One region of the Klebsiella sp. R445 genome, then DNA from elsewhere that is predicted to be linked to it. Evidence: riboswitches for the same ligand, from Rfam matches in the RefSeq annotation. Region 1 holds a riboswitch; each other region holds the start of a gene.
The links. Region 1 has a riboswitch for thiamine pyrophosphate ahead of thiB (type 2 periplasmic-binding domain-containing protein). Riboswitches for the same ligand answer to the same signal wherever they lie in the genome.
Positions count from the first base shown of each region.

Region 2: linked by a shared signal. The riboswitch ahead of thiC (phosphomethylpyrimidine synthase ThiC) and the one ahead of thiB (type 2 periplasmic-binding domain-containing protein) in region 1 are both predicted to bind thiamine pyrophosphate.
Region 3: linked by a shared signal. The riboswitch ahead of ACMYSN_RS02430 (TenA family protein) and the one ahead of thiB (type 2 periplasmic-binding domain-containing protein) in region 1 are both predicted to bind thiamine pyrophosphate.
Region 4: linked by a shared signal. The riboswitch ahead of thiM (hydroxyethylthiazole kinase) and the one ahead of thiB (type 2 periplasmic-binding domain-containing protein) in region 1 are both predicted to bind thiamine pyrophosphate.

Region 1 covers NZ_CP180446.1:2,367,120-2,370,438, reverse strand. Annotated here, with positions in the region: gene thiP (thiamine/thiamine pyrophosphate ABC transporter permease ThiP) at 1-750, opposite strand, end outside; gene thiB (type 2 periplasmic-binding domain-containing protein) at 726-1,709, opposite strand; TPP riboswitch at 1,741-1,923, opposite strand; gene sgrR (HTH-type transcriptional regulator SgrR) at 1,961-3,319, opposite strand, start outside.
Region 2 covers NZ_CP180446.1:2,905,799-2,909,117, forward strand. Annotated here, with positions in the region: gene nudC (NAD(+) diphosphatase) at 1-549, opposite strand, end outside; gene rsd (sigma D regulator) at 643-1,140, shown strand; TPP riboswitch at 1,194-1,346, shown strand; gene thiC (phosphomethylpyrimidine synthase ThiC) at 1,433-3,319, shown strand, end outside.
Region 3 covers NZ_CP180446.1:514,980-518,298, reverse strand. Annotated here, with positions in the region: gene ACMYSN_RS02445 (type 2 periplasmic-binding domain-containing protein) at 1-7, opposite strand, end outside; gene ACMYSN_RS02440 (ABC transporter permease) at 35-775, opposite strand; gene ACMYSN_RS02435 (ABC transporter ATP-binding protein) at 772-1,500, opposite strand; gene ACMYSN_RS02430 (TenA family protein) at 1,497-2,192, opposite strand; TPP riboswitch at 2,258-2,359, opposite strand; gene ACMYSN_RS02425 (BamA/TamA family outer membrane protein) at 2,656-3,319, shown strand, end outside.
Region 4 covers NZ_CP180446.1:4,912,557-4,915,875, reverse strand. Annotated here, with positions in the region: gene thiD (hydroxymethylpyrimidine/phosphomethylpyrimidine kinase) at 46-846, opposite strand; gene thiM (hydroxyethylthiazole kinase) at 843-1,619, opposite strand; TPP riboswitch at 1,654-1,750, opposite strand; gene ACMYSN_RS23150 (TonB-dependent receptor domain-containing protein) at 1,842-3,319, opposite strand, start outside.

The DNA of each region.
Region 1 (3,319 bases):
CTGGATCAGCGCCAGCATCGCGGCGCGGGCCGGATCGTAATCAAAGCTCAGCGCCTGGTAGATCGCCAGCTCAATGGTGGTGGCCCGCGGGCCGCCGCCGAGGGACAGCACGGTGGCGAAACTGGCGAAGCACAGCATAAAAATCAGCGCCGCAACGGGCGGAATTTGCCGCCGGAGCCACGGCCATTCCACCAGGCGGAAAAAGTGATAGCCGCGCATTCCCAACTGGGCGGCTATCTGGCGCTGCTCTCCGGGGATATTCTCCAGCGCCTGCAACAGCAGGCGGGTGGCCATCGGCATATTGAAGAAGACGTGCGCCAGAAGAATGCCCTGTAACCCGTAGGGTGAGAAATCCCACTGCCAGCCGACGACGTTAAACAGCGCCGCCAACCAGCCCTGACGACCGTACACGCTAAGAATACCGAAGACCGCCACCAGTACCGGCAGAATCAGCGTCATTGCGCACAGGCGCAGCAACAGCGTTCGACCGGGAAAACGTCGGCGGTAGAGCGCGCGGGCGAGAAACACCGCCGGCACGACGGAGAGGAGCGCCGAGAGAAACGCCTGCCAGAAGGAGAAGCGGATAACGTGCCACAGGTAGCTATCGTTCAATACCGAAGACCAGGCGGCCTCCGGCGCGCTGCTCCAGAGCGCCAGAAACGCCGACAGCGCCACGACGACCAGCAATGCGCTGGCCGTCAGGCCCGGTACCAGCCAGCTAAGACTTAGTGGCTGACGGCGCGTTGCCATGCATTAATCCAGTTCTGACGTTCTGCGGCGACCTGCTGCGGGGTAAATTGCAGGGTGGTTTGCGGTTTTTGCAGGGCGTCAAAGCCTGCGGGTAGCGCAACCTGGGTAACCGGATACATCCAGTTGCCGGTAGGGATCGCGTTCTGGAAGGCCGGTGACACCATAAACTTGAGGAATTTTTCAGCCAGTTCGGGTTGTTTGCTGGCGGCGGTGCGCGCGGCGACTTCAACCTGCAGATAGTGACCTTCGGTAAAACCGGCGGCCGCGTACTGGTCTTTTTTCTCTTCGATAATGTGATAGGCCGGCGAGGTGGTATAGCTGAGCACCAGGTCGCTTTCCCCTTTCAGGAACAGACCGTAGGCCTCGCTCCAGCCTTTGGTGACGGTGACCGTTTTCGCTGCCAGTTTCTGCCAGGCTTCCGGGGCCTTATCGCCATAGACTTTCTGCATCCACAGCAGCAGCCCCAGGCCCGGCGTACTGGTCCGCGGATCTTCATAGATCACCCGCCATTTCCGATCGCTTTCAACCAGCTCTTTCAGGCTTTTAGGCGGGTTCTGGAGCTTGTTTTTATCGTAGACGAATGCGAAGTAGCCATAATCGAACGGCACGAAGGTGTCGTTATCCCAGCCGCCAGGCACGGTGACCGCGCTGACCGGCACCTGGCTTTTGGCGAACAATTTGCTCTGCGCCGCCGCTTCCAGCAGATTGTTATCCAGCCCGAGCACTACATCGGCTTTGCTGTTTTTGCCCTCCATCCGCAGACGGTTAAGCAACGACACGCCATCTTCCAGCGCCACGAACTTCAGCTCGCAGTTGCAGTCGGCTTCAAACGCCTTTTTCACCACCGGGCCAGGGCCCCAGTCGGCGGAAAAAGAGTCATAGGTATAAACGGTAAGGACAGGCTTCGCCAGCGTGGGCGCGGCGACCAGTACCAGCAGCGGGAGTAATTTTTTCAACACTTTGCACCTCATAAAAAAGGGTGGCAAAGGATTTTGAGTCGGCCCCAAATCCCTTCGCCGGCGTTATCCGGATCAGGTTCGACGGGTATTTTCTCAGCCTATACACTTCATCGAGCGCGCTGCCTCTGCGTTAGCTAGCCTGTTCAGTGGCTTGCCGCTTTTGAGGTAGTCCGAACGATCGCGTGTATGTTTAATAGCACCCCGTTGAGAACGGCGAATAGTGTAATGATTTTGTTAGTTGACTGAAAGCATTACGGCTCCGGCGGGGCAAACCATGCGGATTTGAAATCAAACCAGCCGAGGGTGTTCATGCGCACGCCGCGCATGCTGCGCTGGCCCTGGATCATCAGCCAGTGGTGGATCAGCGGAACGACGGTTTGATTGGCCAGCAACTGCTGGCTCCAGGTGGCCGGGTTTAATTCGCCGGCGTGCCAGCGCCGGGTTTCCTGCTCCCAGTCGATGGGGATGCAGTGGCGAATCAGCGGGACTTCGTACAGCAAGGCAAAGAGTGAAAAATCGATCGGCAGGGTAAAGTTGGCGCTGTTCAGCCAGATATCGCTGACCACCTCGCCGCGGTGCCACTCCTCGTACTCCAGCTCCTGAATCTCAAGTTTTACCTGATGCTCCGCCAGCAGCTCCGCCATGATCCCGCCCATCACCCGGTGTTCGACGTGATCGCGATAATAGGTCAGAGTGACGGATTCCAACCCCGCCGGTTTTTCACAGGCGTGGCTGCGGGCGTGGTGCCAGCGGGGCAGCAGGCCGTAGGCCGGGAACCAGTTACCCTGGTAATGTTCACCGGCATGGTAGAGCAGCGTGGCGGGCTGGAACAGGTAGCTGAGCCACTGACGTACCGCGCTGTTGTCGCCAAGCGGGCTGCGGGCATCAAACAGCAGGTAGTAACACCCTTCTTCAAGGCGGCTCTCCACCGCCTTTTCACTTTGGGTGGTGCCCTGCAGCGTTAAGCCGCCGTTGGGTTCTTCGCTAATTTCCGGCAGCACCCAGACGTTGACTTCATCGATCAGCGCCCGGTAGCCAAAATAGTCATCGAAGGCGTGGATCTTCAGCTGGTTTTGATTGTTGCGTACCACCGCGTAAGGCCCGGTGCCGACCGGCATACTGGCGAAATTGTCCATCGATTGCCATTCCCGCGGCAGAACCACCGCCGAAACCTGGCCCAACAGCCACGGTAGCCAGCGGTCCGGTTGCGTCAGGTGAATGTCCAGAGTCCAGGCGGTGGGGGAGACAATACGTTCGATATGCGCATACAGCGGCAGGGTGTTGCTGCGCTGTAAGGAGGCAATCACATCCTCCATCTCCAGCTCTCTGCCGTGGTGAAAATGAATGCCGGGGCGGAGAAAGAACCGCCAGTGGGTCGGCGAAATCTGCTGCCAGTGGTGGGCAATATCGGCTTCCAGTTCCCCGTTTTCCTCATTTACCCGGGTCAGCGCGCTGAAGATCTGCCGGGCTATATGGTTTTCTGAGCGGCGCAGCGCGCTGCCGGGGAGCAGGTTTTTCATCGGCCGGTAGTAGAGCACCCTGAGAATATGCCGCCCCTGACGAAAGCTGCGGCCAAGATGCGACACCAGCATCTGGCGCACGGCGGCTTT
Region 2 (3,319 bases), 540 kb from region 1:
CACCTTCAGGCCGCACTCTTCCATCACTTCGCGGGCCACTGCCTGTTCCAGGGTCTCCCCCACTTCGACAAACCCGGCCAGCACCGTGTGTACGCCGTTACGATGGCGGGTATGCTGCGCCAGCAGGATCGTATCGTCCCGACGGATCGCCACGATCATGCACGGGGCAATTTGCGGGTAGTAGCGCTCGCGGCAGTGGCCGCACAGCATCGCCCACTCGGTTTTGCTCGGGTGCATCGGGTGGCCGCAGTAGCCGCAGAATTTATGCGAGCGATAAAACTCGCTTAGCTGGATGCCGCGCCCCGCCAGCTGAAACAGCCCCGGGTCGCTATCCAGCACCTGGCGTAACGATCCCATATCCTGCCGACGATCCTGGCGCACCATCCACACCGCATCACCTTGCCATTCTCCGATATGCAGCGCGTGCTGACCGACAAGATTGAAATTTACCGCTTCGCCATGTGGTAATTCCCCGCCGGGTAACCATAATTTTTGTTCGTGACTGACGATCCACCAGCCGCGATCTAATTTTTCAATAATACGATCCATATCTATTGCACTACCTTCGTTTTACTGGCACTTTTAACATTATATTTACATTTTGGTGAGCAACGTTATTTTCTTAAACTTGCGGAGTCAACCATGTTAAACCAGCTGGAAAACCTAACGGAACGTGTTGGAGGCAGTAATAAACTGGTCGATCGCTGGCTACATGTACGTAAGCATTTGCTCGTGGCTTACTACAAGCTGGTTGGCCTGAAGCCCGGCAAAGAATCCTTTATGCGACTGAACGAAAAGGCGCTGGATAATTTTTGCCAAAGCCTGGTGGATTATCTCTCCTCCGGCCATTTTAATATTTATGAACGTATTCTTGGCGAAATGGAAGGCAATACGCCACTTTTGGCTGCCACCAAACTCTATCCGCAGCTGGAAGCCAACACTCAGCTGATTATGGATTGCTACGACTCCTGCCTCGAAAACGCCATCGACCACGATAACTATCTCGAATTTCAGCAGGCGCTGTCCGATATCGGCGAAGCGCTGGAAGCGCGATTCGCGCTGGAAGACAAGCTGATCGTACTGGCGATATCGCATAACCTGAAAGACAACATCAGCGACAATATCGCGCCGACGGCTTGAGTTGTGCGCTGTTAACGAGTAGTTTACATACGTTCCCCCTCGCTGGAGGGGGATGTATCTTGTCGGAGTGCCCATTTTCCACAACAGCATTCGTGATGCCTCAAGGCAGCACGAAGGATGAAGCGGAAAAGGCTGAGACCGTTAATTCGGGATCCGCGGAACCTGATCAGGCTAATACCTGCGAAGGGAACAAGAGTAAACTGTCCTATGCGACCGTCCCTCCAGGACCGATCGCCTCTGTTACTCCATCCGTCGTCTGACAAGCCATGTCCTTTTTCATCTGGAATGCGCTATGTCTGCAACAAAGTCTGAACCAAAACTCACCCGTCGGGAACAGCGCGAACGCGCCCAGCATTTTATCCATACCCTGGAAGGGACCGCCTTTCCCCGCTCCCAACGCATCTACATTCAGGGCCAGCAGGCGGAGATCCGCGTGCCGATGCGGGAAATCCAGCTCAGTCCCACCTTGATTGGCGGTGATAAAGCCCAGCCGCAGTACGAACAAAACGAAGCGATCCCGGTGTACGACACCTCCGGCCCTTATGGCGACCCCGACGTGGCGATCGATGTGCGCCAGGGACTGTCAACGCTGCGCCAGCCATGGATTGATGCACGCGATGACAGCGAACCGCTGCAGGAACGCAGCTCGCAGTATACCAAAGCGCGCCTCGCCGATGACGATCTTGATACGCTGCGCTTTCGTGGCCAGCTGACGCCACGGCGCGCGAAGCCTGGCAAATGCGTCACCCAGCTCCACTATGCCCGTCAGGGGATCGTGACGCCTGAAATGGCGTTCATCGCCATCCGCGAAAACATGGGCCGGGAGCGTATTCGCGGGGAGGTATTGCGCCACCAGCATCCGGGGGAAAGTTTCGGCGCCCGGCTACCGGACAATATCACCGCAGAATTCGTCCGCGATGAGGTCGCTGCCGGGCGGGCCATCATTCCTGCCAACATCAACCACCCGGAATCTGAGCCGATGATTATCGGCCGCAACTTTCTGGTGAAGGTCAACGCCAACATCGGCAACTCGGCGGTCACCTCCTCCATCGAAGAAGAGGTAGAAAAGCTGGTATGGTCGACGCGCTGGGGCGCCGATACGGTGATGGATTTGTCCACCGGACGGTATATCCACGAAACCCGCGAATGGATCCTGCGTAACAGCCCGGTCCCCATCGGCACCGTGCCGATTTACCAGGCGCTGGAGAAGGTTAACGGGATCGCCGAGAACCTCACCTGGGAAGCTTTTCGCGACACCTTGCTGGAGCAGGCAGAACAGGGCGTCGACTATTTCACCATCCATGCCGGCGTCCTGCTGCGCTACGTGCCGATGACAGCCAGACGCCTGACCGGTATTGTCTCCCGTGGCGGCTCTATCATGGCCAAGTGGTGCCTCTCGCATCATCAGGAAAACTTCCTCTACGAGCGTTTCCGCGAAATCTGTGAGATTTGCGCCGCCTATGATGTCTCCCTCTCCCTCGGCGACGGCCTGCGCCCCGGCTCGATTCAGGACGCCAACGATGAAGCGCAGTTTGCCGAGCTGCACACACTGGGCGAGCTGACCAAAATCGCCTGGGAGTACGATGTGCAGGTGATGATTGAAGGCCCGGGCCATGTGCCGATGCAGATGATCCGCCGCAATATGGCCGAGGAACTCGAGCACTGCCACGAAGCGCCGTTCTACACGTTGGGGCCGCTGACCACCGATATCGCCCCGGGCTATGACCATTTCACCTCCGGCATCGGCGCGGCAATGATCGGCTGGTTTGGCTGCGCGATGCTCTGCTACGTCACGCCGAAAGAACACCTCGGCCTGCCGAATAAAGAAGATGTGAAACAGGGGCTGATCACCTACAAAATTGCGGCCCATGCGGCGGATCTGGCGAAAGGCCATCCCGGCGCACAGATCCGTGATAACGCCATGTCCAAAGCCCGTTTTGAATTCCGCTGGGAAGACCAGTTCAACCTCGCCCTCGATCCATTCACCGCCCGTGCTTATCACGACGAAACGCTACCGCAGGAATCCGGCAAAGTCGCCCATTTCTGCTCCATGTGCGGGCCCAAATTCTGTTCAATGAAAATCACCCAGGAAGTACGGGACTATGCCGCCCGCCAGAATATCGAAAGCGGAATGGCTGATAAGTCGCAGGACTTCCGCGCTCGCGGCGGTGAGATCTAT
Region 3 (3,319 bases), 1.9 Mb from region 1:
TTTTCATGGCTATTCCTTGTTTCCGTGTCGGTCATTATTCCGGCGACCAGTTAATCAGCCGGTGTAAAAAGGCATCTACCGCCAGCCACAGCAGGACCGTCAGCAGCACTAAAATAAACAGGGCGGCAAAACAGACGTCGGTCTGCATGCGCGCATTGGCGTTGAGCATCACGTAGCCGAGGCCTTCCGCCGACCCGACCCATTCACCGATGATCGCGCCGATTGGCGCGACGGCGGCGGCCATCCGCAGACCAGAGCCGAGCGCCGGTAGCGCCGCCATCAGGCGTACGTGACGCAGCTGCGCGCCGAAAGAAGCGCCCATGGTGCGGGCCAGATCGAGATAGTCGTGATTGACCCGCCGCAGGCCATCAAAAAATGCCGAGGTCACAGGGAAGAAGATCACCAGCACCGCCATCATGACTTTGGCGCTCATCCCGAAGCCAAACCACAGCACCAGCAGGGGGGCGAGGGCGAACACCGGAATAGCCTGGCTGGTCAGCACCAGCGGCATCAGCCAGCGCTGCAGCCGTGGCGAGACGATCATACACAGGGCCAGCACCACCCCGAGCAGCACGCCAAGCGCCAGACCGCTGAGGATCTCGCTGAGGGTGACCAGGGTGTGCCAGCTCAGCCAGCTGCGATTAACCCACAGGGCTTCGGCCACCGCCGCCGGTGACGGCAGCAGGAACGCCGGGATACCGCTGCGGCTTGCCAGCCACCACAGCAGCAGCAGGCCACAGAACACCACGCCGCCGCGAAACAGTTTGCCGCTCATCCATTGGCCCTCATCAGCTGTTGCAGCAGTTCGGCCTGGCTGGTCAGCAACAGCGGATCGTCCGGCGCACGGGGCGGGACTCCCGCCAGATGGTGTGAATCGTCCATGCCGCCCGCCGCGAGCGAGAGCACCAGCAGCCGATGGCTCAGCCGGCAGGCTTCCATCGGATCGTGCGTAATCAGCACTACGGTGCGATCAACCAGCAGCTCCGCCGCCAGCGTCTGGATGCGCGTGCGGGTAATGGTATCCAGCGCGGAAAAGGGTTCATCCATCAGCACCAGCGGGCGGTCTTCGTATAAGGTGCGTGCCAGCGCCGCCCGCTGACGCATGCCGCCGGAGAGCGCGGCGGGACGATCGTCGGCGCAGTGGCTGAGCCCAACCTGTTCTAACAGGCGGTTCACGCGCGGCGTGTCGGTGCGCTCTCCGCGTAGCCTGGCCCCTAACGCGACGTTCTCACGCACGCTCAACCAGGGATACAACAGATCTTTTTGCCCCATCCACGCCAGACGGTGGCCGAGCGGCTCGCCGTCGCTGGCGTAAACCCGCCCGTGAGTTGGCGAGGCCAGTCCGGCGATAATCCGCAGCAGGCTGGTTTTACCCACGCCGCTGGCCCCCAGCAACGAGGTCCACTGCCCGCCAGGAAGATCGAACGACAGATTGGCGAAAATCATCCGCGAGCCAAACTGCAGGCTCAGCTCCCGGACATGAAGGGTCGGGGCTGTCACGCCGTAGCCTCCGTGGCGGCATTCAGCCCCATTTGCCAGAAGTTTGCTTCCAGCCGCGTTGCGGTGGCGAAGATTTCACTGAGATCCGCGAAGCGCGATTCGGCGCCGCGCTGTTGCCACAGGGTTTCCAGCAGACCAATGGCGGCAGTGACGCCCTCGAGATAGCCGGCGTCGCCGTAGTTGCGGATCCACGATGCGTAGGGGTTATCGGTAAAGCGGGTTTCCGGGTCGTGCAGCAACCCGAGGCCAATCTCCGCGTAGCCGGCGACGCAGGGCATCAGCGCCACCAGCAGATCCAGCGTATCGCCGGAATGGCCAATATCCAGCACGTAGCGGGTGTAGTTCACCGTTTCAGGGGCTTCGCGCTCGGCAGCCATCAGCGCTTCGTCCAACCCCCAGCCGGCGCAATAGCCGACATGCAGCGGCAGTTCGCCCAAAATAGCGTTCAGTGAGGCGGACGCGGCGCGCATCTCCGGCAGGGTGCGCAGTTTGCTGACCAGCAGGGCATAGCTGCGGGCAAAGTGGATCAGGAACAGATAGTCCTGGGTAAGATAGCGGCGGAAGGCCGGTTCGGGCAGGGAGCCGTCAGCAAGCTGGCGAACAAAAGGGTGGGCGACGTAGTGCGTCCAGTCGTCTCCTGCCTGCTGGCGCAGACGACCATAAATACCCTGGGTGAAGAGGGGAAGAATCACAGGACCTCCTGAGTAAGGGGAGATCCGGGCGTGCGGAAGTATGAACAGGCAATGGCGGTAGCGTGGCAAAATTGCCGACCCGTCCCTTCGCTGGCATGACCCAGATCAGGTTCAAAGGGTTCGGCTTACGCCATCTCAGCCCTCACGGGACACCCCTCGGTTGCGCCATGTTATACGGCATTCACTTTTTGATTACAATCCCCTGGTTCATCGCTGAAAAGCGACAGAATAAGTGACAACGTCACACCTTCTGGCAACGGCAATCCGCCTCGCTCGTTGCATATTCACGTTAACTTTTGTTAGCAATTTGTGTGCTAAATCTCCTTATTTTGTCCAAAATTAAAGAAAACCTGTTACCGAAAATTGGTAGTTCAGGGCGCCATAGGATATATTTTTGCTATCTGAAACCCATTATTCTTCAGTTACCTGGGTGTTCAGAATCCATCTTATCCCCGGAGAGTGCATGAAGTTTCCGCTTTCAACCTTACTGCTAGCGCTTATCGGGCCGCTTTCTACTTCTGCTACAGCGAGCAGTCTGTTTGATCCTGAAGATGGCATGGTGGACATGAGCCACTACCTGCAGGACAACCAGTACGGATTTCTTCCGGTGCCGATGGTCATTACCGAGCCGGCGGTGGGCTACGGCGGCGGTCTGTTTGGTCTCTTTTTGCACGGTAAAGGCACCCACAAAGGGGATAATTTTATTCCCCCACCGATGACCGCTTTTGGCGGCGGCGCGACGCAGAACGGCACCTGGTTTGTCGGCGGCGGCCATCGCCATACCTGGAATGACGACCACATTCGTTACCTGGTGATGATGGGCTACGCCAATATCAAACTCGATATCTACGGCGACGGCTTAAGTCATTTTGATCAAAACAAGGCCATTCACTCACAAACCAAAGGCTATGGTGGGTTACAGAAACTGCTGTTCCGCGTTGGCGATTCGCCGGTGTTTGTCGGGGCTTCTCAGGTGTACGCGAAAACCGATATTTCAGCCGAAAACCCGGTGGTCAATCGGGTCTGGCAGCAGGTATTTGGTCAGGAGAGCACGTCGTCGGCTTTAGGGATGGTGGCTGAATATGACACGACGGATAATTTTTTCTATCCTAAGAAAGGGTTATCGG
Region 4 (3,319 bases), 2.5 Mb from region 1:
ATAATGGTGTCGACATCCCTCAGCCAGCGGGGAGCGTTATCCGATTTACCACCACGCGTGGAAATGGTGCACCGGCCCGATGCCGTGGCCCACTTCCAGCGAATCGGCCTGCGCCAGCGCCGCAGAGAGCCAGCCTTTAGCTTCCGCCACCGTCTGCCCCCAGTCGGCATAGCGTGGGCGCAGTGCGGCCAGCGCCGCGGAGAGCGTACAGCCGGTACCGTGGGTATTTTTGGTCTGCACCCGCGGCGCGGTGAAGCGCTGTTCGCCGTCGCGGGTAAACAGCCAGTCCGGGCTTTCGGCGTTATCGAGATGGCCGCCTTTCATCAGTACCGCGCCGCAGCCCATCGCCAGCAGCGCCCGCCCCTGCTCCAGCATCTCTTTCTCATTTTGCGCATGGGGGGCATCCAGCAGCGCCGCCGCCTCCGGCAGATTAGGGGTAATCAACGACACGTGCGGCAACAGGCGCTTGCGTAACGTCTCCACCGCAGAGGCGCTGAGCAGCGGATCGCCGCTTTTCGCCAGCATCACCGTATCCAGCACCACGTTGTCGATCTGATAGCGGGCCAGGCGCTCCGCCACCGCCTCCACGATATCCGTTTCCGCCAGCATGCCAATTTTGGTGGTATCGATGCGCACGTCGCTGAACACGGAATCCAACTGGGCGGCAACAAAGTCAGGTTCGATACGATAGACCGACTGCACGCCGCGGGTGTTTTGCGCCACCAGCGCGGTGATCACCGAGCAGCCATAGGCCCCCAGCGCAGAGAACGTTTTCAGATCGGCCTGGATCCCGGCGCCGCCGCTGGGGTCGGTACCGGCGATAGTCAGTGCATTAATCCGTTTCATCCCTGCAGCTCCCCGTATAACGCATCAAGAAATGCCGGGGTAAAACTGCCCGGTCCTCTGCCGTGAGCCGCCAGGCCACCGGCCTGTTTCATCAGGCCGCAGGCGGCGGCAACGTTCTCGAGGCGGTCGCCTGGCATGGCGGTACTGGCGGCCACTACGGCGGAGAGCGCGCAGCCGGTGCCCACCACCCGGGTCATCAGCACATCGCCGCCGCTGACCGTGCGTGTGCGCTGTCCGTCGGTGATGTAATCCACTTCACCGGTCACTGCCACAATGGTATTGATCTGTCGGGCCAGCGCCTGGGCCGCCGGCAGCGCCGCGGCGGCGGTATCGGTGGTGTCCACGCCGCGCCCGCCGCCGCTCATGCCGGCCAGCGCCATAATTTCCGAGGCGTTGCCGCGAATGGCCGCCGGTTGCAGGCTCAGCAGTTCATGGCAGAAGGTGCTGCGCAGGGTTAATGCTCCAACCGCCACCGGATCCAGTGTCCAGGGTTTACCGGCGCTTTGCGCACTGAGCACCGCGCCGCGCATGGCTTCCGCACGGTCGACGGTTAAGGTGCCGACGTTAATCAGCAGTCCATCGGCGATAGCAGCAAACTGCGCCGCTTCTTGCGGGTCAATAACCATTGCCGGCGAGGCGCCGATCGCCAGCAGAACGTTGGCGGTAAAGGTCTGTACCACATCGTTGGTCATGCAGTGCACAAGGGGGGAATGGCGGCGAAACAGATGTTGCAGGTGCGCGATATGCGCGAGATTGAGTGGCTCAGTTTGCATCGTGTGCTCCAGCCAGGCGACGTAGAAGCAACGACCTTGTGGTCTCTGACTTCCCTACGCTGGCATTATCCAGATCAGGTACTACGGGTTTATCTCAGCCTTCACAAAGAAGGGCACCCCGAGTCATTTAAATCAAAATCAATAAGTTGGGATTAACGGCTCGTTAATCCCTGTTGTGGATCATGCCAGCCACCAGCCAAAGACACAACCCCTGCCTTATGCTCAGAACTCGATGCGGCCGCCAAAATTGTAGCGGCGCCCTTCCAGCATCGCGGTCTGTCGGTAGGAGGTGCTGTAAATCGGGTTCACATCAAACAGATTGTAGATACCGCTCATCAGGGTGACGTGCTTATTCAGGTGATACCGAGCGCCGAGATCCACCAGCGCGTAGGCCTCGGTGGAGGTGGACTTGCCGATATCCGGCGAGTTGCTGCGCCAGCTTGCCCGGGTCCACAGCTCAAGATCGTTGGTCGTATTCCAGGTCAGCGACACGTTGGCCATGCTGCTCGGGAAATCGCTCAGCGCGTACCCTTTATACTCACCGCTCTTCTGTTCGCTGTGGGTGTAGGTATAGTTCGCGTTGGCTTTCAGCGCGGCGGTGGCCTGCCAGTCGCCGTTCAGCTCCAGACCGTAGATCTCCGCATCACCGACGTTAATGTATTGCGACACGGTGTCCGCGGTGTAGCCATTGTACTGACACTTCTGGGTCGCAGATGCCGTACAGATGGTGTGATCGCTGATTTTGTCTTTGAATTTGGTGTGGAAAATCGTGGCATCCAGCGCCAGCGCGTCCTGCTGCCAGTACACCCCCAGCTCGGTGTTGATGCTCTGCTCCGGCTTCAGGTCATCATTACCAATGCCGATTTCGGAGTAAGGATACGCGCCGTAGACGCTGGTAAAACCGGCGTTGTTCTCGCGCAGATCCGGCTTCTTATACCCGGCGGACACGCCGCCTTTCAGCGCCCAGGTTTCATTCAGGGTCCAGTTACCGTACAGCTTAGGAGTGACGTGGTAGCCAAAATAGCTGTCATGATCCAGACGCGCCGAGGTGGTCAGGGTGAAATCCGGCACCATCATCCAGGCATCTTCTGCAAAGACCGCCCAGCCGTGACGGGTGATCTTGCTGACCGGCGTCACGCCGGGCGCCTCCTTGTCTTCTATACCAAAGGTGTCATTCAGCTCGTTGCGGGTAAAGTTAATACCTAACGTCAGCTTGTGATCGCCCAGGGTAAAGGTGTTCGCGCTGTTGGCTTCGAAGTTATTCTGTTTAATAAATTGTGAATCCATGCCCGGCACACGATATTCCGTGCGCGCTTTCTCGTAGCTGATGAAGTTTTTGACCTCCAGCAGGTCATCGCCGTACCAGGCGTGCTGCGAAAGCGAGGCCGCATCGCGGTCAAAACCCCAGTACCACTGCTTATCGTTATGGGTTTTCTCCTGATTGCCTTTGGTGGCGTTCAGATCCCACAGTTGGGTATCGGTGGGCGACATGGAAATCGTCGCATCCAGATTCCCCGCCTCGTGCTTCACAAAACGCTGCTTAGCCGGGCTATCATCATCGCGACGGTCAAGATAATCCGCCGCCACGCTTACCCCGAGTTTGCCCGGCACCACCGGTCCCATCAAGAAAACGTTGCTCTGGTTGGTGTTGCCGTATTCGCTTTTCTCCTGCAGGAAGTAATTATCCTCCAGTACCCCCG